One region of the Clostridium sp. 19966 genome, then DNA from elsewhere that is predicted to be linked to it. Evidence: predicted binding sites of a transcription regulator. Region 1 holds the regulator's gene; each other region holds the start of a gene.
The links. Region 1 encodes HrcA, which represses chaperone genes, less so after heat shock. Its sites were predicted from a motif close to TGTTAGCACTCNNNNNNNNNGAGTGCTAACA; they were not measured.

Region 1 (7,596 bases):
CCTATGGTGAATTTGTACTGGATTCTTCTAAGAATATCAAACTGAGAATGTATTACAACAGTCCCTTGGACATTAAAATTTCTTTAGGAAATAAAATAATATACATAAATACAAGTTTTATTGATTTGATAAAGAAAAGAATATATGGACGTTAAAAAATAAGATTGACACTACCTGTGAGCACTATGTTATAATTTAGTTTGATTATATATGTTAAAATATGAAGGTTATAGATTTTAATTTAAGGCTCTATTTTAAATTAGTATTGATTTTTAACACTGATTTAAAACATTCCTTGTCTAATTTAACATCTATATAGAATTTACATGGGGGTGAAGATTTCTAAGGTACAAGATACTTTAGAATATGATATATGCAGAGTAATAGACAAAAACACATTAGAAATTTCTGTATAGTTGCACATATAGATCATGGAAAGTCAACTCTCGCAGATAGATTGCTTGAAAAAACAGGCACATTAACTAAGAGAGAAATGGAAGAACAAGTTTTAGATAATATGGAGCTGGAAAGGGAAAGAGGAATAACAATAAAATCCCAGGCAGTAAGGCTTATCTATAAAGGAACTGACAATGAGGAATACGTCCTAAACCTAATAGACACTCCAGGACATGTGGATTTTAATTACGAAGTATCAAGAAGCTTGGCAGCTTGTGAAGGAGCTATATTAGTGGTGGATGCTACTCAAGGTATACAAGCTCAGACCCTTGCTAATTGTTACTTAGCTTTAGATCATGATTTGGAAATAGTTCCTGTAATAAATAAAATAGATCTTCCAAGCGCAAGAGCAGAGGAAGTGAAACAAGAGATTGAAGATGTAATAGGAATCGAAGCTCAAGATGCACCTATGATTTCGGCAAAGGTAGGACTCAATATAGAGAAGGTTTTAGAAAAGATAGTTGAACTTATTCCTTCTCCTGAAGGGGATGAAGACGGAAAGCTGAGAGCTCTTATTTTTGACTCCTATTATGATAGCTACAAAGGTGTAGTATGCTATGTAAGGGTAAAAGAAGGAACAGTAAAAGTAGGTACAAAAATAAAGCTTATGGCTACTAATAAGGTATATGATGTTACGGAAGTAGGAGTGTTTTCTCCTAACTTTCTTCCAGTAGAAGAACTTAGAGCAGGGGACGTAGGATACATAACTGCCTCCATTAAAGTAGTTAGAGATGCTAGAGTTGGCGATACCATAACCGATGCAAAGAATCCTTCAGAAGAGGCGCTTCCAGGCTACAGACCAGCAGTTCCTATGGTGTACAGCGGTATTTATCCTGTAGATGGTGCAAAATATGAAGAGCTAAAGGAAGCTTTAGAAAAACTTCAGCTTAACGATGCAGCCATGTTTTTTGAGCCAGAAACTTCAATTGCCTTAGGTTTTGGTTTTAGATGCGGTTTTCTTGGACTTTTACATATGGAAGTAATTCAGGAAAGAATAGAAAGAGAATATAATATAGATATTATAACCACAGCTCCTTCTGTTATTTACAAAGTTACTAAAACAGATAATCAGGTAATAGAAGTTACAAACCCAACTAATCTTCCTCAGCCATCAGAGATATTGTATATGGAAGAGCCTATTGTTAAGGCTTCTATAATAACTCCTACGGAATATGTTGGAGCTATAATGGATTTAGCCCAGACTAGAAGAGGAACCTTCATTGATATGAGTTACATAGAAACTACAAGAGTAGTTCTAAACTATGATATGCCTCTTAACGAAATAATATATGACTTCTTTGATGTATTAAAATCAAGAAGCAGAGGATATGCATCCTTAGATTATGAATTTAAAGGTTACAAGCAGACTAAATTAGTGAAGCTTGATATATTGTTAAATGGAGATATAGTGGATGCTCTTTCCATGATAGTGCCAGAGGAAAGAGCCTACAACAAAGGAAGAAACATAGCTGAGAAGCTGAAAGAGATAATACCTAGACAACTATTTGAAATTCCTATTCAAGCAGCAGTAGGTGCCAAGATAATAGCTAGGGAAACTGTAAAAGCTATGAGAAAAGATGTGCTTGCTAAGTGTTATGGTGGTGACATAACGAGAAAGAAGAAACTCTTAGAGAAACAGAAAGAGGGTAAAAAGAGGATGAGACAGGTAGGATCTGTTGAAGTTCCTCAAGAAGCATTTATGGCGGTATTAAAAGTAGAATAAGGAGAGAGATACTATGACTGGATTATATGTTCATATTCCATTTTGTAAAAGCAAGTGTGCATATTGTGATTTCTGCTCTTACAGCAACATGGAAGAGAAAATGTTAAACTATTCACAGGCTCTCTGTAAAGAAATTATGAATTCCTGCAAAGGAGAAAAGATAGACAGTATTTTCGTAGGTGGGGGAACTCCCACCTATTTGTCTTTGGAGGGATGGAAAAATTTATCTGAAGCATTTAGCACTTTGGATATAGCAGAAGGTACAGAGTTTACTGTGGAATGCAACCCTGGCAGTGTGGATGAAGAAAAACTTAAGCTGTTTAAAAAAATTGGAGTTAACAGAATAAGTATTGGACTTCAGGCCTGGCAGAATAAAATATTAAAAGACATAGGAAGAATTCATACAATCGAAGAATTTATTGAAAGCTATAAATTAATAAGAAAATGCGGCTTTGATAATATTAATGCGGACATAATTTTTGGACTACCTAATCAGACAGTTAAGGAATTCAAAGAAACCTTGAATAATTTAACGGAACTGCAGCCTGAGCACATTTCCTGTTACAGCTTAATAGTAGAGGAAGGAACTCCTTTCTATAGGCTTAATAATGAAGGAAAGCTAAAGCTTCCTAAAGAAGATAAAGAAAGAGAAATGTATGAAGCGGCTATAAACATATTGAAAAGCAAAGGGTATAAACAATATGAAATATCAAATTTTTCAAAAGAAGGCTATGAGTGCAAGCATAATATAAAATATTGGAAGCTGCAGGATTACATAGGATGCGGCACAGCAGCTCATTCATATATTAATAAAAAAAGGTATAGAAATGAAGCTCATATAGAAAGATATATAATAGGTATAAAATCTAAAGGCAGTGCTACAGTAGAGACTATTAATAACACTAACAAGGATGATATGGAAGAATTCATGTTTATGGGACTGAGGATGCTAGAAGGGATAAGCATGAAGGAATTCAGAGGTAGATTTAAAAAAGATTTTAATGAAGTATATGGAGATATAACAAATAAATTTTGTGATCTAAATCTTATGAAGGTTAATGGAGACAAGGTGTTTTTAACTCACGATGGTATACAAGTATCCAACAGCATTATGTGCGAATATTTACTGTGATAAAAGCATTAGAAAACGTGAGATTATAAGAGATATAGCACGATAAAAGCCAATAATTACAAAAACTCATATTATATCAATTTATATGTGAAGTTGACAAAGAAATTTGTTAATGTTATTTTTAAATCGTAGTCATTAGCACTCAGCAAATGCGAGTGCTAACAAAGAGGTGATAGTATGGAAATTGATGAAAGAAAAATAAGGATACTTCAAGCCATTATCAATGACTACATTAAAACCGGAGAGCCTGTTGGGTCGAGAACTATCTCAAGAAGGTATGACATAGGACTTAGTTCAGCGACCATAAGGAATGAAATGGCAGACTTGGAGGATATGGGGTATTTAGAACATATTCATACATCTTCCGGAAGAAAGCCATCAGACAAAGGTTACCGATTATATGTCGATAAGCTAATGCAGCCTGGAGATATATCCTTGGAAGAAGAATTGCTTATTAATGGTGTGCTTATTAATGCAGCTTTGTTTGAAGTAGATAAAGTATTAAGGAAGGCTACAGTTCTGCTATCTAGACTAACTAATTTAGCCTGCGTGGTGAAGACTCCATCAGTTAAAAAGAGCTGCCTGAAAACTATACAATTGATAAGTATAGACAACAATAATCTTTTATCAGTTATTGTGACCGACAGCGGTATAATTAAAAACAACATCATAAGAATCAACAATTCTATCAGCAGTGATAAACTTCTAAAAATAAATAATATTCTAAATATAAGATTAAAAAGTTTAACTATAGAGGATATTAACTTAGAAGTTATAAATAATTTAAAGAAAGACTTGATAGGATATGATGATATATTTAATGCTATAATTCCGGTTCTTTATGAATGCCTTAATGAAGAAGACAGCTCAAATGTATTCATGGAAGGCGAAACTAATATTTTTCAATATCCAGAGTATAAGGATATGGAAAGAGCAAGAGAATTTTTAAGCTTTATTAATGATAAAGAATTCTTGAAGAAGCTGCTTCCTGATATGGAAGGGACTGTTGTTAGCATAGGAGAAGAAAATTATATTCCTGAGGCTAAAGATTATAGCGTTATTTCTAAAACCTATTTTATAGGAGATAAATCTTCTGGGTCCATAGGAATAATTGGCCCTACAAGAATGGACTATTCTAAGGTGATAACAATATTAAATAGAGTCATTGATACAGTAAATAAGAATTTAAATACTTATGACGATTGGTAATCACATATTGAACTGATAAGTTCATAAAATAATGGAGGTAGAGTTGATGGCAGAGAAAGATAAAATGGACGATACACTAGAGTCTAAAGAAGAATTAATACAAGAAAATGAAACTGATACTTCTAAAGAAGAAAATGAAAAAGATGCAGAAGTTTTAGAAGATATTGAATTTGAAAAAAATAATGAAGAAGATGAAGCAGAGGCTCTTGAAAAACAACTAGCGCAGCTAAAAGAAGATAATTCTAAGCTTAAAAGTGATCTTTTTAAAGCAACTAATGAATTTGAAGCATTAAAAGATAGACTTTTAAGAACTAATGCTGAATATGATAATTTTAGAAAAAGAACTGCCAAGGAAAAAGAAGAAATATATAACGATGCTTGTGCAGAGGTAATAGCAGCTGTTTTGCCAGTCTTAGATAGTCTTGAAAGGGCAGCAACTGTAGAATCAAGCTTAGAAGATTTGAAAAAGGGTATTGAAATGACAGTTAGACAATTTAATAATGCTTTTGAAAAATTAAAAGTTGAAGAAATTCCTTCAGAGGGAGAATTTGATCCCAATCTTCACAACGCAGTCATGCACATCGAAGATGAAAATTTCGGAAAGAATTCCATCGCTGAGGTCTTTCAAAAAGGCTATAAAAAAGACGAAAAAATTATCAGATATAGCATGGTTAAAGTGGCTAATTAACATTTTTAGAAAATAGAACATTGTTTTTGTAAATATAAGGAGGTAAATCAAATGGGAAAAATAATAGGTATTGACTTAGGAACAACAAATTCATGTGTAGCTGTTATGGAAGGAGGAGAACCAGTAGTTATCGCTAATTCAGAAGGTGCAAGAACTACTCCTTCAGTAGTATCCTTCCAGGCAGGTGGAGAAAGACTAGTAGGTCAGGTTGCTAAAAGACAGGCAATAACAAATCCTGATAAAACAATAATTTCTATAAAGAGACACATGGGAACTAATCATAAGGTAGATATAGATGGAAAAGAGTACACTCCACAGGAAATATCAGCAATGATACTTCAGAAAATAAAAGCTGATGCTGAAGCTTACCTTGGAGAAACTGTTACAGAAGCAGTTATCACAGTTCCAGCATATTTTAATGACAGCCAGAGACAGGCAACTAAGGATGCAGGAAAAATAGCTGGTCTTGATGTAAAAAGAATAATAAACGAGCCAACAGCAGCATCTCTTGCCTATGGTCTTGACAAGACAGATTCAAACCATAAGATATTAGTTTACGACCTTGGTGGTGGTACTTTCGATGTATCCATACTTGAACTTGGAGATGGAGTTTTCGAAGTTAAATCAACAAATGGTAATACTCGTCTTGGTGGAGATGACTTCGACCAGAAGGTAATGGACTATATAGCTGAAACCTTTAAGAGTGAAAATGGTATTGATTTAAGAAATGATAAAATGGCTCTTCAAAGATTAAAGGAAGCTGCAGAAAAAGCTAAAATAGAGCTTTCATCTTCAATGCAGACTAACATAAACTTGCCATTTATTACAGCGGATGCAACAGGTCCAAAGCATATAGACATGAACCTTACAAGAGCTAAATTCAATGAATTAACTCATGATTTAGTACAGTCAACAATAGAGCCAATGAGAAAAGCTCTTGAAGATGCTAAGCTAAGCATTAATGAAGTTGATAAGGTAATACTTGTTGGTGGATCTACAAGAATACCAGCAGTTGTAGATGCAGTTAAAAGCTTCACAGGAAAGGATCCATCAAAGGGAGTTAACCCTGATGAATGTGTTGCTGTAGGAGCAGCAATTCAGGCAGGTGTTCTTACTGGTGATGTTAAGGATATATTGCTTCTTGACGTAACACCACTTACTCTTGGAATAGAGACTATGGGAGGAGTAGCAACTCCATTAATTCAAAGAAATACAACAATACCAACTAGAAAGAGCCAGGTGTTCACTACAGCTGCTGATAGCCAAACTTCTGTTGAAATACATGTAGTTCAAGGCGAAAGACAGATGGCAAATGATAATAAATCACTTGGACAGTTTACTCTTTCAGGTATAGCTCCAGCACCAAGAGGAATTCCTCAGATAGAAGTTACTTTTGATATAGATGCTAATGGTATAGTAAATGTTTCTGCAAAAGACAAGGGAACAGGAAAGGAAGCTAACATAACAATAACAGCTTCAACTAACCTAAGCGACAGTGAAATAGATAAGGCTGTAAAAGAAGCAGAAAGATTTGCTGAAGAGGATAAGAAACGTAAAGAATCAATAGAAGTTAAGAACAATGCAGATCAAGTATTGTATCAGACTGAAAAGACTCTTAAGGATCTTGGAGACAAAGTAAGTGCAGAAGATAAGAGCAAAATTGAAGACAAATTATCAGCTCTTAGAGCAGTAAAAGATGGAGAAGATTTAGAAGCTATAAAGAAAGCTAGCGAAGAAGTTACTCAGGAATTCTACGCTGTTTCAGCAAAGATATATCAAGCTAATGGAGGAGCAGAAGGAGCACAGGGTGCAGGCTTTGATCCTAATAACATGGGCGGAGCTAATCCAAATGCAGGAACTTCATCAAATGATGGCGGATATAATGTAGTAGATGCTGATTTCAAGGTTGACGATAACAAATAATATATAATAGCAAAAATAAATAGGGGAAAGGGCTAATTTACCCTTTCCCTATTTTAAATTTAAGTATATAATGTATGAGATTGTTTTGTGATTTATGATCAATATATGTAGGTGGTGAAATTTGGATGGCAAGCAAGGATTATTATGAAGTATTAGGGGTTTCGCGTGATGCCAGCGATGATGATATAAAAAAGGCTTTTAGAAAATTGGCTATCAAATATCATCCAGATAAAAATAAAGGTGATAAGGAAGCAGAAGACAAATTTAAGGAAATAAATGAAGCCTATCAGATACTTTCTGATCCAGAAAAAAAATCAAGATATGATCAATATGGAACAGCAGATTTCCAGGGTGGTTTTGACGGTGGCTTCAATGGAGGCGGCTTTGACTTTTCCGAAATGGGTGGTTTTGGAGATATATTTGATTCCTTCTTTGGAGGTGGATTTTCAGGAGGAGGAGGAAGAA
Region 2 (7,596 bases), on a different contig from region 1:
TTTACAATCGAATTTTTAATGTTTTTTTATTTATTTTTGTATAATGGTACTCAATTTCTAATTTAACCCCATTTTTCATTAGTTTTTATTAATTATTCAGCAGAGAACTTTTTTTAATTTTAATAAATTTCATATAAAGTATAGTTTAAGTTACCGTTTACCAAAGACCTTTGCAGCCTTTTTTATGCTTTATATATTCGACATGATTTTTATTTATTAATTTTTTGTAAACATAGCCTTCCTAACTGAAGCTCCCTTGAAACCAGTGCAAAAATCAATATTGATTTAAAACAAAGCAAAAAGCGTCAGCGAATAATTCGCTGACGCTTTATTTTTGATTTATTTTAGTACATTCCGTCCATTCCCATTCCGCCTGCACCTGGCATTGGAGCTGGGTTCTTTTCTGGAATATCTGCAACTACTGCTTCAGTTGTAAGGAATGTAGAAGCAACTGATGCTGCATTTTGAAGAGCACTTCTTGTAACCTTAGTTGGGTCAACAATTCCTGTCTTTATCATGTTTACATACTTTTCATTTAAAGCATCGAAGCCTATTCCAGCTTCGCTGTTCTTAACTTTTTCTATAACTACTGAGCCTTCAAGTCCTGCATTATCAACTATCTGTCTCAATGGTTCCTCTAAAGCTCTTGTAATTATGTTTACACCAAGCTGAGCATCTGATGTATTAGCAGTAACCTTAGCAACTTCATTGATTACTGTTACATAAGCAGTACCACCACCAGGTACTATACCTTCTTCTACAGCTGCTTTTGTAGCTGCTAGAGCATCTTCTATTCTAAGCTTTCTTTCCTTTAGCTCAGTTTCAGTAGCAGCACCAACTTTTATAACTGCAACTCCACCAGCAAGCTTAGCAAGTCTCTCCTGAAGCTTTTCTCTATCAAAATCTGAAGTAGTTTCTTCTATCTGTCTTCTTATCTGACCTACTCTATCCTTAATAGCAGCTGAATCGCCTTTTCCGTTTACTACTGTAGTATTTTCTTTAGTAACCTTTACGCTTTCAGCAGTACCAAGCATATCTAAAGTAGCTTCCTTAAGATCTCTTCCAAGTTCCTCTGATATAACTTCTCCGCCTGTAAGGATTGCTATATCCTGAAGCATTTCTTTTCTTCTATCACCGAAGCCAGGAGCTTTAACAGCAACACATGTGAAGGTTCCTCTTAGCTTATTAACAACTAGAGTTGCCATTGCTTCCCCTTCAACATCTTCAGCTATGATAAGTAATTTCTTACCCTGCTGAACTACCTGCTCAAGTACTGGCAATATTTCCTGAATATTGGAAATTTTCTTATCTGTTATAAGTATATATGGATTATCTAAGGATGCTTCCATCTTTTCAGTATCTGTAGCCATGTATGGGCTTACATATCCTCTATCGAACTGCATACCTTCAACTACATCAAGTTCAGTTCCTATGGATTTTGATTCTTCAACAGTTATAACACCTTCGTTGCCAACCTTCTCCATAGCATCTGCTATAAGCTTACCGATTTCTTCATCAGCAGCTGATATTGCTGCAACTCTAGCGATATCTTCTTTTCCATCAACTGGCTTTGATATCTTCTTTATTTCTTCAACAGCCTTTTCTACTGCTAATTTTATACCTGTTCTTATTAGCATTGGATTTGCTCCAGCTGTTACATTCTTTAATCCTTCTCTTATTATTGCCTGCGCAAGAAGTGTTGCTGTAGTTGTTCCATCTCCTGCTACATCATTAGTCTTTGTAGCAACTTCTTTAACAAGCTGAGCTCCCATATTTTCATATGGATCTTCTAGCTCTATTTCTCTTGCTATAGAAACACCATCGTTTGTTATTAGTGGTGCACCGAATTTCTTATCGAGAACTACATTTCTTCCCTTAGGTCCTAAAGTAACCTTTACAGTGTCAGCAAGTACGTCAACACCTTTTTGCATCTTTCTTCTAGCTTCTTCACCTAATAAAATGCTTTTAGCCATTATAAATCCCTCCTACTTATCATCTAAATATTACTCAACTATCGCTAATATATCTTCTTGTTTTACTATAGTGTATTCATCAGCACCAAGCTTAACCTCAGTTCCAGAATACTTGGAGATTATAACCTTGTCTCCAACCTTAACTTCCATTTTAACTTCTTCAGTTCCAGGACCTACTGCTACTACTTCAGCTTCCTGTGGTTTCTCCTTAGCAGCTCCAGGAAGAACGATACCGCTCTTTGTAGTTTCCTCTGCCTCTAATTTCTTTAGTACTACCCTGTCACCAAGTGGTCTAATACTCATATAAACCCCTCCTGTTAAAATTATAATAAAATATATTTAAACTCATTTTGTTAGCACTCATTAATCTTGAGTGCTAATACAATATTATAATAATTAAACTCACATTTTTAATCAAACTTAATAAACAGAATATTTCTCATGATAAACAGGCAATTTCTCTATTTATCTGAAATAAGCTTTCATTTATACATTATTTCTATTATTTTCTTTTTTTATTAGCAATTCATGTTAATCTTGTGTTTACAAGCCTTATGCTATAAAATTAAATTATTGAACTGTAAAATTAATTAACACCGAGGTGATAAAATGTACGAACTTACTCAAGGATACACCAAGAGCTCTCCTGTGAACATTTTTTTTAAATTTGCCACTCCCATATTCTTGGTCATATTATTTATATCTCTAGCTGCCAAAATAACTCTAAACGCAAAGTTCTTGTATTATTATGATATCGATCATCTAAATATAGCCCAATCTGTTCAGATGGATAAAGCTACAATAATAAAAAATTATGATCTTCTCATTAAATATACGGATGTTTCTTCCATAAAAGAACTTAAGCTTCCTGATTTTACCTTTTCAAAGTCAGGCTTAGATCATTTCAAAGATGTCAAAAACATATTTGAAAAATTAGATTACGCCATAATAGTTTCCCTTATACTAAGCATAATAGGTGCAGCTGTGTGTATTAAAAATAATTATGTGAAATTCTTAAAGCACGGATCCTTGGTGCTTATATTGCTTCCTATATTATTAGCAATTCCTTTTATGTTAAATTTTAATTCCAGCTTTATAATTTTTCATAAGCTGCTTTTCACTAATGATGAATGGGAATTTAATCCTGACACCGATCCTATAATTAATATTTTACCAGAGAACTTTTTTATGCACTGTGCATTTTTATTGCTTGGAATTCTTGTTATATTTAGCATTCTTCAATTCATTTTATATAAAATCTTAAGTAAAAAAGCAGCTGACTACTAATACTCTCTGTCAGCAGACTTTTTATTTTTAAACAGATATATTACAGAAATACATATTGTTACTATAAGTGCCAGCAATATGTATTTCTTTAATGCTACTATGCTCTCTCCCAAATATGCAGATATTATTATTCCCGGAGTTCTTCCCAGGGTAGAGAATATTATGTAATCCCTAAAATTAATTTTGGCTGAGCCCAATATATAGGTTACAACCTCTTTGGGTATCACAGGGATAAAATAAATCAAAAATATCCATGCCCATTGGTTTTTAATTTCTAATTCATTTATCTTATCTATTTTTTCAAGAAAGCTTTTATCCACCTTTTTCTCCAAAGGCCTCATAATCCATTTTAAATCAAATCTCCTAGCCGCAAAGAATATAATCCCTCCTCCTGCACTTATTCCTATAAGAGATATCACTGTGCCCCAGAAGGCACCATATATATAGCCTGCGCCTATCTGCAAAAGCTCACCGGGGATAATAAACACTATGGATTGAAGCAATTGAAGGCTTATGAATAGCAGCACTCCCCATCCCCCTAAGTCTCCAAGACTTAGGATATACTTCATGGGATCTTTTATTATGTAATAATAGCTGTGAAACATTTGGCTTATGCACCAAATGCTTGCTAGGGACACTGTAAGTAAAATCAATGTTATTTTATTAAGCAGCAAAACCTTGATATATCTGTTCATAAAATCAACCTCTCTTTTACCACTTTGAAAGCTGGTGTTTTACAATATTATTATTTGTTTTAATTTGCAAAATATGTTGAAATTGCAAAAAATAATTACTGCCGCCTTAAATTTAAGGCGGCAGTAATCGTCCATGTTTATTATTATATATATTTATTTTGATAAACTTGCTATAGAAACTAATATTGTAAATTTACAAGTTAAATAATACAGACTTATAAATCACCAATCGAAGCTCTATATACATTATAACAGATTATAATATAAAATGAAACAGTTTAGTCAACTTTTATATTATTTTCTCTTGCATAGTAGAAAAGATATTGCTGGGCGAAGCCTGCATCTTTCCCAAATTTGTTTCTAGCAAAGTCTCTTATCTTTTTCAAAGAAACATCTGGTGCTACGTAAAAATGCATCATAGCCCTTTTAACCCACACATCTACAGGGAATGCTGAGTATTTCTGCATAGAAAAAAGCATTATGCAGTCTGCTACCTTAGGCCCTATGCCTGAAAATTTTTGAAGTGCTTCATGGCATCCATCATCCTCTAGAGCTTTTATCTTATTCACATCATATTCTTCAAAGTCCACAATTTTTTTACTGTTATATATCTTTTCTACTGTATCTTTAATATATTTTGCTCTAAAGCCAACTCCGCAATTTTCAAATTCATTTACTTCTCTAGAAGCTAAATCTTCAACCTTAGGAAAGGCATAGTATTCTTTACCTTTATATTCTAGCTTTTTTCCCCAATTTCTACTTATATTTTCTATTTCTTTTTTTATCATTGGTATTCTATTATTAGCAGATATTATAAAGGATATTACAAGCTCAAAAGGATCTTGCTTCAAAAGCCTAATTCCGTGTCCAAATTCAACAGATTGATGCAGGATTTCGTCTTTTTTTAATCTTTCCTTTATGGCAGTATAGTCAGTCTTTAAATCAAAATATTCTTCCCATATGTTGTAGAAATCTTTCTTGGTTGAATTATGTATTATTATATCATTACCGCTTTTTTCTACCTCTATGACTCTTTCAAAGGCAACTCCTATATATGTATTTTCATCTACTTTATTCCATCTAAAACATTGACCACAATCAAATACATGAGGCAGTTCAAAGTTTTTTACTTCCTTGACTATTACGCAGGAGTCCTTCTCCTCTATACCTTTGTAATCCATATTAACACTTCCTTATTTTTATATTGTAAGTATATCTTTTATACTGAATTTTATTATAACTTTTTAATCAAAAAATAAAAAGACCTTAGATATAATTATATCTAAGATCCTATTTCATTATTTATTATTAGCTCTTGAAAGCATCCCTTTTACTATAGTTATATATGTTTCTGAAACTTCAGGACAAACTGACAAAATATTATCTACTATATAATCTATATTGCTATCCGTAATCTTTTTAAAATTTTTATCCTCATAAACAATTTTTCCATCATCGCCTAATGAATTATAGATATCCTCTACCTTAGGAGCTGTCATACAGTTTTCATCTTCCATGCAGCTGCCTGAAAAATAAAATTCTTCTTCGATTATTGCAAATTCTCCGTACATGTACTCTTTTTTATCAGATTCAGAGGATGAAGAATCATACTTTAAGTGTTCTACATGCTTTAAGTCAAATATATTATCTGACTGCTTTCTTACCAGCACGCACCTTATTTCTAATTCCATAAGTCTTTCCTTTATATGCTCAGAAAGTTTGTCGCCATTATCCGATATAAACATCTTAACTGATATAGTTGTCTTTCTACTGCGATTAATTTTCAATATAAAATTCTCCTTTTCTATAATTTGAGATATTATTATGAAAATTAAACCTGTTAGAAAACCACCCAAAAAGGAGTGGTTTGATTAACCGTTCAATAAAATATCAAAAGCTTACAATCTCAGAAGCATCCTAGGATTTAACTTTTCAATACCCTAAATCATGATATATTCAACAGATATAATTTTTTAATAGTATTTACTCATATATATTATATCACAAATATTGAATTCTAGTATCAACTTTTGTAATCATCTTCAATTAGTAATTTACAAATTATAAGTAATAGGTAAAAGTGAAGAGTTAAGTTTATAAATTCGATGTAGGCGAATTTTAACCATAATTTTTTAATTATTACTTTTTAATTATTAACTTTTCTTATCTATTATCTATAAAAATTTTATATTACGAATTACAGTCACTAAAAATAAAGCTTGTATTTAATATTATGCTATGTTATACTATCTAAGTGGTAAATGAACTTTCATTTGCTGTTAAGATTTAATATGATGAACAAACATATCCTCTTTTTAGAATATAATTGTTAATCTATTATGAATATCTTAATTATTTGAAAAGGAGGAATGTTGAAATGGCAGATAAGACTTTAGTTTGCAAAGATTGCGGAAAAGAATTCGTTTTTACAGAAGGCGAGCAGGCTTTCTACAAGGAAAAAGGATTCGATAACGAACCTCAGAGATGTCCTGAGTGCAGAAAAGCTAGAAAGCAGCAGAACAACAGAGGTTTCAGAGGTTAATTCTTTGAAATTGAACCAATAGGTTTTCCTATTGGTTTTTTATTTTTATATGACTATAACTATATAACTAGTTATATAGAAACATAGGTTTATAGATTTCTTAATAGCTGTTTTCTATATAAAAAAAGAATTCCATCAGGAATTCTCTTTTCATATTAATCTATAATTATCTTATTTGCTGTAATCGAAGAATCCTTTTCCTGACTTTCTTCCTAAATATCCTGCTCTTACATATTTCTTAAGAAGTGGACATGGTCTGTACTTAGGATCTCCTGTCTCTTTGTATAGTACTTCCATGATTGCAAGAACTATATCGTTACCTATGAAGTCTGAAAGTGTAAGAGGTCCCATTGGATGGTTAGCACCAAGCATCATAGCTTTATCTATATCTGCAGCTGATGCAGTTCCTTCTGCAAGAACTGTTATACCTTCATTGATCATTGGTATAAGTATTCTATTTACAACGAATCCAGGAGCTTCTGCAACTTCTACTGGTTCCTTTCCTATAACCTCAGAAACAGCTTTAACCTTATCAAAAGTTTCCTGAGATGTAGCTATTCCTCTTATTACTTCAACAAGCTTCATAACTGGAGCTGGATTAAAGAAATGCATTCCTATAACCTTGTCAGGTCTGTTTGTTGCAGTAGCAACTTCAGTTATAGAAAGTGAAGAAGTATTAGAAGAAAGTATTGCCTCTGGCTTACATATCTTATCTAATTCAGCAAATATGCTCTTCTTTATTTCCATGTTTTCTACTGCTGCTTCAACTACTAAATCACAGTCTTCAGCAAGATTCATATCTATAGTTCCGCTAATTCTAGAAAGTATATCCTCTTTAGCTTCTTCAGTAAGCTTACCCTTTGCTACCAATTTTGAAAGATTTTTATTGATTCCCGCAAGTCCTCTGTCTACGAACTCCTGCTTTATATCTCTAAGAACAACTTCTAATCCCTTTGCTGCAAATGCCTGAGCAATTCCTGCTCCCATAGTACCAGCTCCAAGAACAAATACCTTTTCCATGTTAAATCCTCCTAAAATATACTATGCTTATTTGTGAGAATACAAAGAAGCATAGTAATAGTATAATAAATTTTTTAAA
Region 3 (7,596 bases), on a different contig from region 1:
AAAATTCACTGATTTCTCGGCAGCAGAAATATACTCATCTTCCTTTAGTGTCCTTCCGCAATAGGCTAGAGCGGCAATCATAAGCCCATTCCAGGAAGTGAGAATCTTATCGTCCTTGTGTGGATGAACTCTTTTTTCTCTATATTTAAATAATATATTTTTACAGCTTTTTATAAATTCAGCGTCTTCTTTTGGAATAGATTTTTTTATTAAATTAGGAATGTTTTTTCCTTCAAAGTTTCCTGTTTCGGTTATATTGAAATAATCAGAGAATTTGTTTCCAGCTTCTCTTCCGAGTAAATCAATTATCTCAGCTAAGCTCCATACATAAAACTTACCTTCAATGCCTTCTGAATCAGCATCTTCTGCACAGTAGAATCCTCCCTCTTCTGAAGTCATATCTCTTAATATATAATCTATTATTTCTTTAGCAATACCCGAATATTTTCTATCTCTAGTGGCTTTAAAGGCTTCAGTATAGGTAAAGGCAAGCAGAGCATTATCATACAGCATCTTTTCAAAATGGGGAACAAGCCATTTCCTATCTGTAGAATATCTGCTAAAGCCTCCTCCAATGTGATCATAGATTCCGCCAGAATACATAGAATCCAGAGTCTTAGTGGCTATTTTTAAAGCATCTTCATCTTTGAAGGCATGAGAGTATCTCATGAGAAAAATTAAATTATGCGGTGTTGGAAATTTTGGAGAAGAACCAAAGCCTCCATAATAATTATCAAAATCATCTTTGAATTGATTAAAGGCTTCGCCAAAGATTTTTTCAGCTAGCTGTCCTTTTGAGCTCGCATCTGTAACTAATGCATTGGCTATTCGCTCACTAGACTTTAATAAAGCTTCTTTATTTTTTTCCCAGGTGTTAGTCACCTCGTTAAGAATATTTATTAAGCCCTTCATTCCCATTCTTCTATTTTTAGGAATATAGGTAGCAGCAAAAAACGGCTTTTGTTCTGGAGTCATAATTATGGTTAGCGGCCAGCCTCCGCTGCCTGTAAGAGCTATGCAGGCGTTCATATAGATTTGGTCTATATCTGGTCTCTCTTCTCTGTCCACTTTTATAGCTATAAAATTTTTATTTAGTATATCAGCCACTTCATTATCTTCAAAGCTTTCGTTTTCCATTACATGGCACCAATGGCAGGTGGAATAGCCTATAGAAAGAAATATAGGTTTATCTTCTGATTTAGCCCTGTCAAAGGCTTCGTAATTCCAGGAATACCAATTCACAGGATTATAGGCGTGTTGGAGAAGATAAGGACTTTTTTCATTAATCAATGGATTCGGCATTTTATTTTTAATAGGCATATCATCACATTCTTTCATAATATTTTGGATCTGTTTTAAAATGTTGATATTATCTTTGGAGTTTCAGAGCAATCAAAGTCTTTATCAACATTTTTTTAAAATATAGCCAACATTTTTAGTAGTATTTCCATTTAAATTAGAATTAACTAATTTAATTGAATGTATGTATGCTAAAATAAATAATAGTTTATAATGAATTATCATAAGCACTTAAATTATAATAAATTGCAGAATATTACTGTAAAAAGCATAAATATATTAATAATTGCTAGTAGAAATACTATTAACAGTCTATTAGATGAGTTAGTATGCTTTAGCTTTATACATATCCTAATGCTAGAAAACAGCACCACTAAATATAGAACTATCAAGATGAATCCGAACATATAATTTTCACTCCTCACAAGTAACTAAAATTTGAAATTATTTTAAAATAATACTTCTTAATATAACATTTACTTATTTTATAAGTAAATGCGATTGCAAAAAAGTATAAAATTAGCAAAAATCCTATTTAGATTTAATAGCGGAGAAGATGAAAAAACAGAACTATCATAAAAAATAGTTCTGTTTTTTATATGTAGATTTCAAAGAATTACTTTAGCCTGCTTAGGATATCATCTATATGACCATCTACTTTAACTTTTCTGTATATTTTAAATACTATGCCAGTTTCATCTATTAGAAAGGTACTTCTTTCTATTCCTATACTTTTTTTCCCATACATATTTTTTTCTTTTAATACCTCATAGAGATTACATACTTCCTCCTTTTCATCTGAAAGAAGAACAAAAGGTATATTTAATTTATCAATAAATTTATCGTGAGAGTTTAGGCTGTCACGGCTAACACCTAGAATAACAGCATTTAAATCGTTAAAATCATCAAAATTGTCTATAAAGCATTGCGCTTCCTTTGTACAGCCTGGAGTATTATCCTTTGGATAAAAATATAATACAACCTTTTTACCTGCATAATCTTCTAGGGAATGCTCTTTTTTATCAGATCCTATTAGTGTGAAATTAGGAGCCTTTATGCCTTCTTTAATTTCCATATAAATCACCGCCTTAAAATATTACTATAATTATTATATAATAATAATTATTATTTATCAATATGCTTAAAAAAATTTGATTTATGAAAAAACAGAAAAGCATAATCAGAAAAACTGTTGAACATAATAAGAAATAAAGGAAGACACCTTTAATAATTTTTACGAAGGAGATGTGGATTCATGAAAAGCAAACCAGATGATAGACGGGACAATGTGGATAGAATTCAAAGAAACATAAGTAATACTATAGAAAATATTCATTTAACAGATGAAATGATAGAAAAAACAGATGATGCTAAAACAAGACAGGATTTAGAAGAAAAAAATGATAGAAGACAAGAAGCTTTGGATGGAATGCGAGTAGAAATAAAAGATGAAGCAATAGCTAAAAAAAGAGGATATAAATGTTAAAGCTCCGCTTAGCTGGAGAGGATATGTTTTAAAATGTTGATATTATCCTTACAGGTTCTTAACGATTATAAATCTATATCAACATCACTTTAAAATATAGCTTTATTAAAAAATGCGTATAAATTCTTTGAATTTTATATGCATTTTTTATTTTTGTGATAATATTGGTATTAAATTCGCAATTATGTTAGAATGGTAATATTAAGTAACGAAAGAGGGGCTAATATGGGGAATTATAGTGTTTTTTTGCCAAGTTATACAGTCGGTACAGATGCTTATGATGAAGTCAAAAAAATTTGTGTTAACTTTGGAAAAAAGATAGTTGTCATAGGAGGAAAAACAGCTTTAGAAAAGGCAAAGCTGAAGCTTCAGGAATCAATTTTAGGTACTTCATTAGAGATAATCGACAGCTTATGGTATGGAGGAGATTCTTCCTATGAAAATGTGGAACTTCTAAAAAACAATTCTGTAGTACTTGAAGCAGACATGATTTTTGCTGTAGGCGGAGGAAGAGCATTAGATACCTGTAAGGTACTAGCTGATCAATTGGGTAAGCCTATATTTACCTTTCCTACCATAGCATCTAATTGTGCTGCCTGTACATCAGTGTGTGTTATGTATGACAGCGAAGGAGTATTCAAGGAATTATATTTTCCAAAGAAACCTGCTAATCATGCTTTCATATGTACTGAAATAATTGCAGAAGCACCTAAGGTATTTTTGTGGGCTGGCATTGGGGATGCCTTAAGCAAACAATATGAATGTACCTTTTCTTCTAGAAATGATGAGCTTGAGCATTTTAATGCTCTTGGAGTTCAAATAAGCAGAATATGCACCGAACCTTTATTGAAAAATGGTGAACAAGCTCTGAAGGATTGTGAAAATAAGGTTGCCAGCTATGAGTTAGAGCAGGTAGCGCTAGACATCATAATAAGTACAGGACTTGTATCAAATCTTGTTATAAATGATTACAACAGCTGCTTAGCACATTCGATATACTATGGTATGACTCAGTTAAAGCAGATTGAAAAAAATCATTTGCATGGAGAAGTTGTTTCTTATGGAGTTTTAGTTATGCTTCTGTGTGATAAACAGTTTGATGAATTAAAAAAAGTATATGAGTTTAGCAAAAGAGTTGGACTTCCTACTAAGCTATCAGATTTAGAGGTAAATGAGGATGAATTGCCTATAGTAATTAATAAAGCCCTTGAAACTGGAGATATAGTTCATGTGCCTTATAAAATTACTTATGAAATGATAGAAGCTTCAATTTTAAAATTGGAGGAATATACTTTATAGCGTTGCAAGGAGCTGTCGCAAAGAGATTATTTATTCTATCCAATTAAGAAGCAAGAGGTAAAAATTAATAGTTATTGAGGAAATCGTCTCTTTGTGAGTCGATTTTTTTTACCTTTATTTTTACTTATCTATATAACTAGCTATCGCGATATCAAGATAGCTAGTTTCCTTTTTCTACCGTTTTATCTACAGATATGCTTATAATTGACGTAATTTCGCTACAGCTTCAATGTTTTTGGAGTAGTTCTGTAGCAGTTTTTTATTGCAACTCTAGGTTGTCAAATTTGCAAATTTTGCTTTATAGAAACAGCAAATATATATTGGTATACTTTAAGCAGAGGTGATTTAAATGAGTTTTCAGGAAAAATTACAGAAGCTACGAAAAGATAAAGGATTTTCACAGGAGGATTTAGCAGAAAAATTAGGAGTATCCAGGCAGGCTGTGGCAAAGTGGGAAAGCGGACAGTCCTATCCTGAAATAGATAAAATTATTTCCATCAGCAAGCTTTTTAATATAACTATAGATAATTTGTTAAAGGATTTTCAAAAGAAATGTGAAGAAAATAAAGCAGAATCAATTAATAAAATAGATGATGCCATGCTGGAATTTTTGTGTAGAGCTAAGAAGGCCACTTATGCAGGAGAAATGAACGAAGCTGAAAGTTCAAGGCCTAAATCTAAGGATTTTCAATATTCTGAGGGAAGGTTTAAATATATAGATACTTATCTAGGAGGAGAAAAGTTTGCTGGAGAAGAGGCAGTTTGGAAGGAGGGTGACCCAATATGGGCAATGAATTATGTAGGAAGAATAGTAGCAGAAGGGTTTTCTGGAAAGTTCCTAAAAGAAGCCTTAAAGCTTTCGAGTAAAGAAAGACCTTATAGGGGGCCGGCTATATACGAAAATGGAGATTATAAATATCACTGCATTGTTACTGGAGATATGGAATGGTTTCAAGGCTATGAGGAAATTTATTATGCAGATATAAAGGTGTATGAATGTTTTTTTCATGGAGGAAGCATCTAAAGTTGTACTTTGGTGTGGAAACCTTAAATTGTTAAAAATACATATTGACAAAGAAAAAATAATTGATAAAATAAAGTTAGCACTCAATAGTTAAGAGTGCTAATAACAAGAATCTTAATGCTTGCTATAATGCTATTTAATTGAACAGAAAAGTAGTAGCAGCGGCTTATTTAAGTACAATAACCACGCCATTACAATTCTGGGCGTGGTTTTATTTTGAAAATATTTAATAAGAAAGGACATGGTAAAATGGCTTTAAAGGAGTTCCAAGCAGAATCAAAGAGACTTTTAGATTTAATGATTAATTCAATCTACACTAACAAGGAAATATTTTTGAGAGAGCTTATATCAAATGCCAGTGATGCTATTGATAAGAGCTATTATCGCTCACTAGTTGATGAGAATGTAAGCTTTAATAAGGACGATTTTTACATAAGAATAACAGCAAACCAAGAGGATAGAACCGTAACTATTACAGATACAGGCATAGGAATGACCAAGGAAGAATTAGAAAATAACTTGGGAACCATAGCTAAAAGCGGATCTTTTGCTTTTAAAAATGAAAGTGAAGCAAAAGAAGGAGTAGATATAATAGGTCAATTCGGAGTAGGCTTCTACTCAGCCTTTATGGTGTCAGATGAAATTGTCGTAAAGAGCCGTTCTATAGATTCAGCACAAGGCTACAAGTGGCAATCTAAGGGCGCTGAAGGTTATGAAATAGAGGAATTAGATAAACAGGAAATAGGAACTGAGATAATCCTAAAGCTGAAGGCTGATACAGAGGACGAGAAGTATAGCGATTATTTGGAAGAATACAAACTTAGAAGCTTAATTAAAAAATATTCGGATTTTATAAAATATCCTATTAAGATGTTAGTAAAAAAGAGTAAATTAAAAGAAGGCAGCGATAAGGAATACGAGGATTATTTTGAGGATGAAACCTTAAACAGCATGGTGCCAATCTGGAGAAAGAACAAAAATGAGCTTACTCAGGAAGATTACGATAGATTCTACATGGATAAACATTTTGGTTTCGATAAACCTCTTAAGACCATACATGCCAGCGTGGAAGGTTTAGCAAGCTACAACACTATATTATTCATACCAGCTAAGCCTGCTTATGATTTTTACACAAAAGAATTTCAAAAGGGCTTAGAGCTTTATTCTAACGGAGTATTAATAATGGAGAAGTGTGCAGATTTACTTCCAGATTATTTCAGCTTCGTGCAAGGTTTGGTCGATTCTGCAGATCTTTCCTTAAATATTTCAAGAGAAATGCTTCAGCAGGACAGACAGCTTAAATTTATTGCTAAGAGAATAAAAGATAAGATAAAGAGCGAGCTTTTATCCATGCTTAAGGATGAAAGAGATAAATATGAAGAATTCTATAAGAGCTTTGGAAGACAATTAAAATATGGTGTGTATTCTGACTTCGGAATGAACAAAGAAGATTTACAGGATCTTATAATGTTCTATTCTTCTACAGAAAAGAAATTGGTAAGCCTTGATGAGTATGTTTCACGCATGAAGGAAGATCAAAAATATATATATTATGCTTCTGGCGAAAGCGTAGAAAGAATAGATAGACTTCCTCAGACTGAAGTAGTTAAGGATAAAGGTTTTGAAATATTATATTTCACAGATGATGTAGACGAATTTGCTATAAGAATGCTTATGAAATATAAGGAAAAAGAATTTAAGTCCGTGTCCAGCGGAGATTTAGGCTTTGAGGCTGATGAAAAAGAAAGTCAAAAGGAAACAGAGGAAAATAAGGACGTATTTGCTTTCATGAAAGAAGCTTTAGCTGGCAAGGTTAAAGACGTTAGAGCCTCTAAGAGATTAAAGAGCCATCCTGTATGTATATCTAATGAGGGTGAAGTTTCAGTAGAAATGGAAAAAGTTTTAAATATGATGCCCGATAATAATAATGTCAAGGCAGATAAGATACTTGAAATAAATACAAGTCATGAAGTGTTTAATTCTATTAAACAGGCTTATGCTGAGGATAAGGATAGATTGAAGCTCCTTTCTAATTTATTATACAATCAGGCATTACTAATTGAGGGATTAACTATAGAAGACCCTGTACAATTTGCTAATGATGTATGCAGCTTAATAAAATAAAGCTATGTTTTAAGAGGGAATCAGCACTGATTTAAAACAGATTCTAAAATAATTACAAATAAATATATTACTTGAGTTAAAAAAACTGGGTTTCTTAAATTGTAGAAATCCAGTTTTTTTAAGTATAGGCTAATATTAAAACATTGACAACGTTGTCATATAAGCGTAAGTATATAAAATACATAATATTACAATTTTATGTATTTTTCTTTGTATGAGTTAAAAAATGGGTAGTATATTTCCAATATATATGATATCATTTTAAATATAAAAATATATATAATTATAAAAACAATTTAAATTTGATATTATTTGTTGAATTTGGAGAGGTGTAGCATATGATTGAAGCTCTAAAGCAAAGTAA

Region 2: the regulator HrcA is predicted to act here: its motif matches at 2,325-2,355, upstream of groES (co-chaperone GroES).
Region 3: the regulator HrcA is predicted to act here: its motif matches at 5,183-5,213, upstream of htpG (molecular chaperone HtpG).

The regions. Positions count from the first base shown of each region.
Region 1 covers NZ_JACTOJ010000001.1:279,584-287,179, forward strand. The annotation lists gene IAI10_RS01245 (hypothetical protein) at 1-155, shown strand, start outside; gene lepA (translation elongation factor 4) at 374-2,179, shown strand; gene hemW (radical SAM family heme chaperone HemW) at 2,193-3,311, shown strand; gene hrcA (heat-inducible transcriptional repressor HrcA) at 3,489-4,520, shown strand; gene grpE (nucleotide exchange factor GrpE) at 4,567-5,208, shown strand; gene dnaK (molecular chaperone DnaK) at 5,260-7,131, shown strand; gene dnaJ (molecular chaperone DnaJ) at 7,257-7,596, shown strand, end outside.
Region 2 covers NZ_JACTOJ010000002.1:94,935-102,530, forward strand. The annotation lists gene groL (chaperonin GroEL) at 345-1,973, opposite strand; gene groES (co-chaperone GroES) at 2,004-2,276, opposite strand; gene IAI10_RS02300 (TIGR01906 family membrane protein) at 2,583-3,260, shown strand; gene IAI10_RS02305 (VTT domain-containing protein) at 3,257-3,955, opposite strand; gene IAI10_RS02310 (DNA glycosylase) at 4,234-5,136, opposite strand; gene IAI10_RS02315 (hypothetical protein) at 5,254-5,742, opposite strand; gene IAI10_RS02320 (zinc-ribbon domain-containing protein) at 6,333-6,497, shown strand; gene IAI10_RS02325 (3-hydroxybutyryl-CoA dehydrogenase) at 6,669-7,517, opposite strand.
Region 3 covers NZ_JACTOJ010000007.1:96,224-103,819, reverse strand. The annotation lists gene IAI10_RS09175 (thioredoxin domain-containing protein) at 1-1,320, opposite strand, end outside; gene IAI10_RS09170 (peroxiredoxin) at 1,916-2,374, opposite strand; gene tlp (small acid-soluble spore protein Tlp) at 2,555-2,785, shown strand; gene IAI10_RS09160 (iron-containing alcohol dehydrogenase family protein) at 3,011-4,084, shown strand; gene IAI10_RS09155 (DUF5680 domain-containing protein) at 4,434-5,108, shown strand; gene htpG (molecular chaperone HtpG) at 5,358-7,232, shown strand; gene IAI10_RS09145 (HD-GYP domain-containing protein) at 7,571-7,596, shown strand, end outside.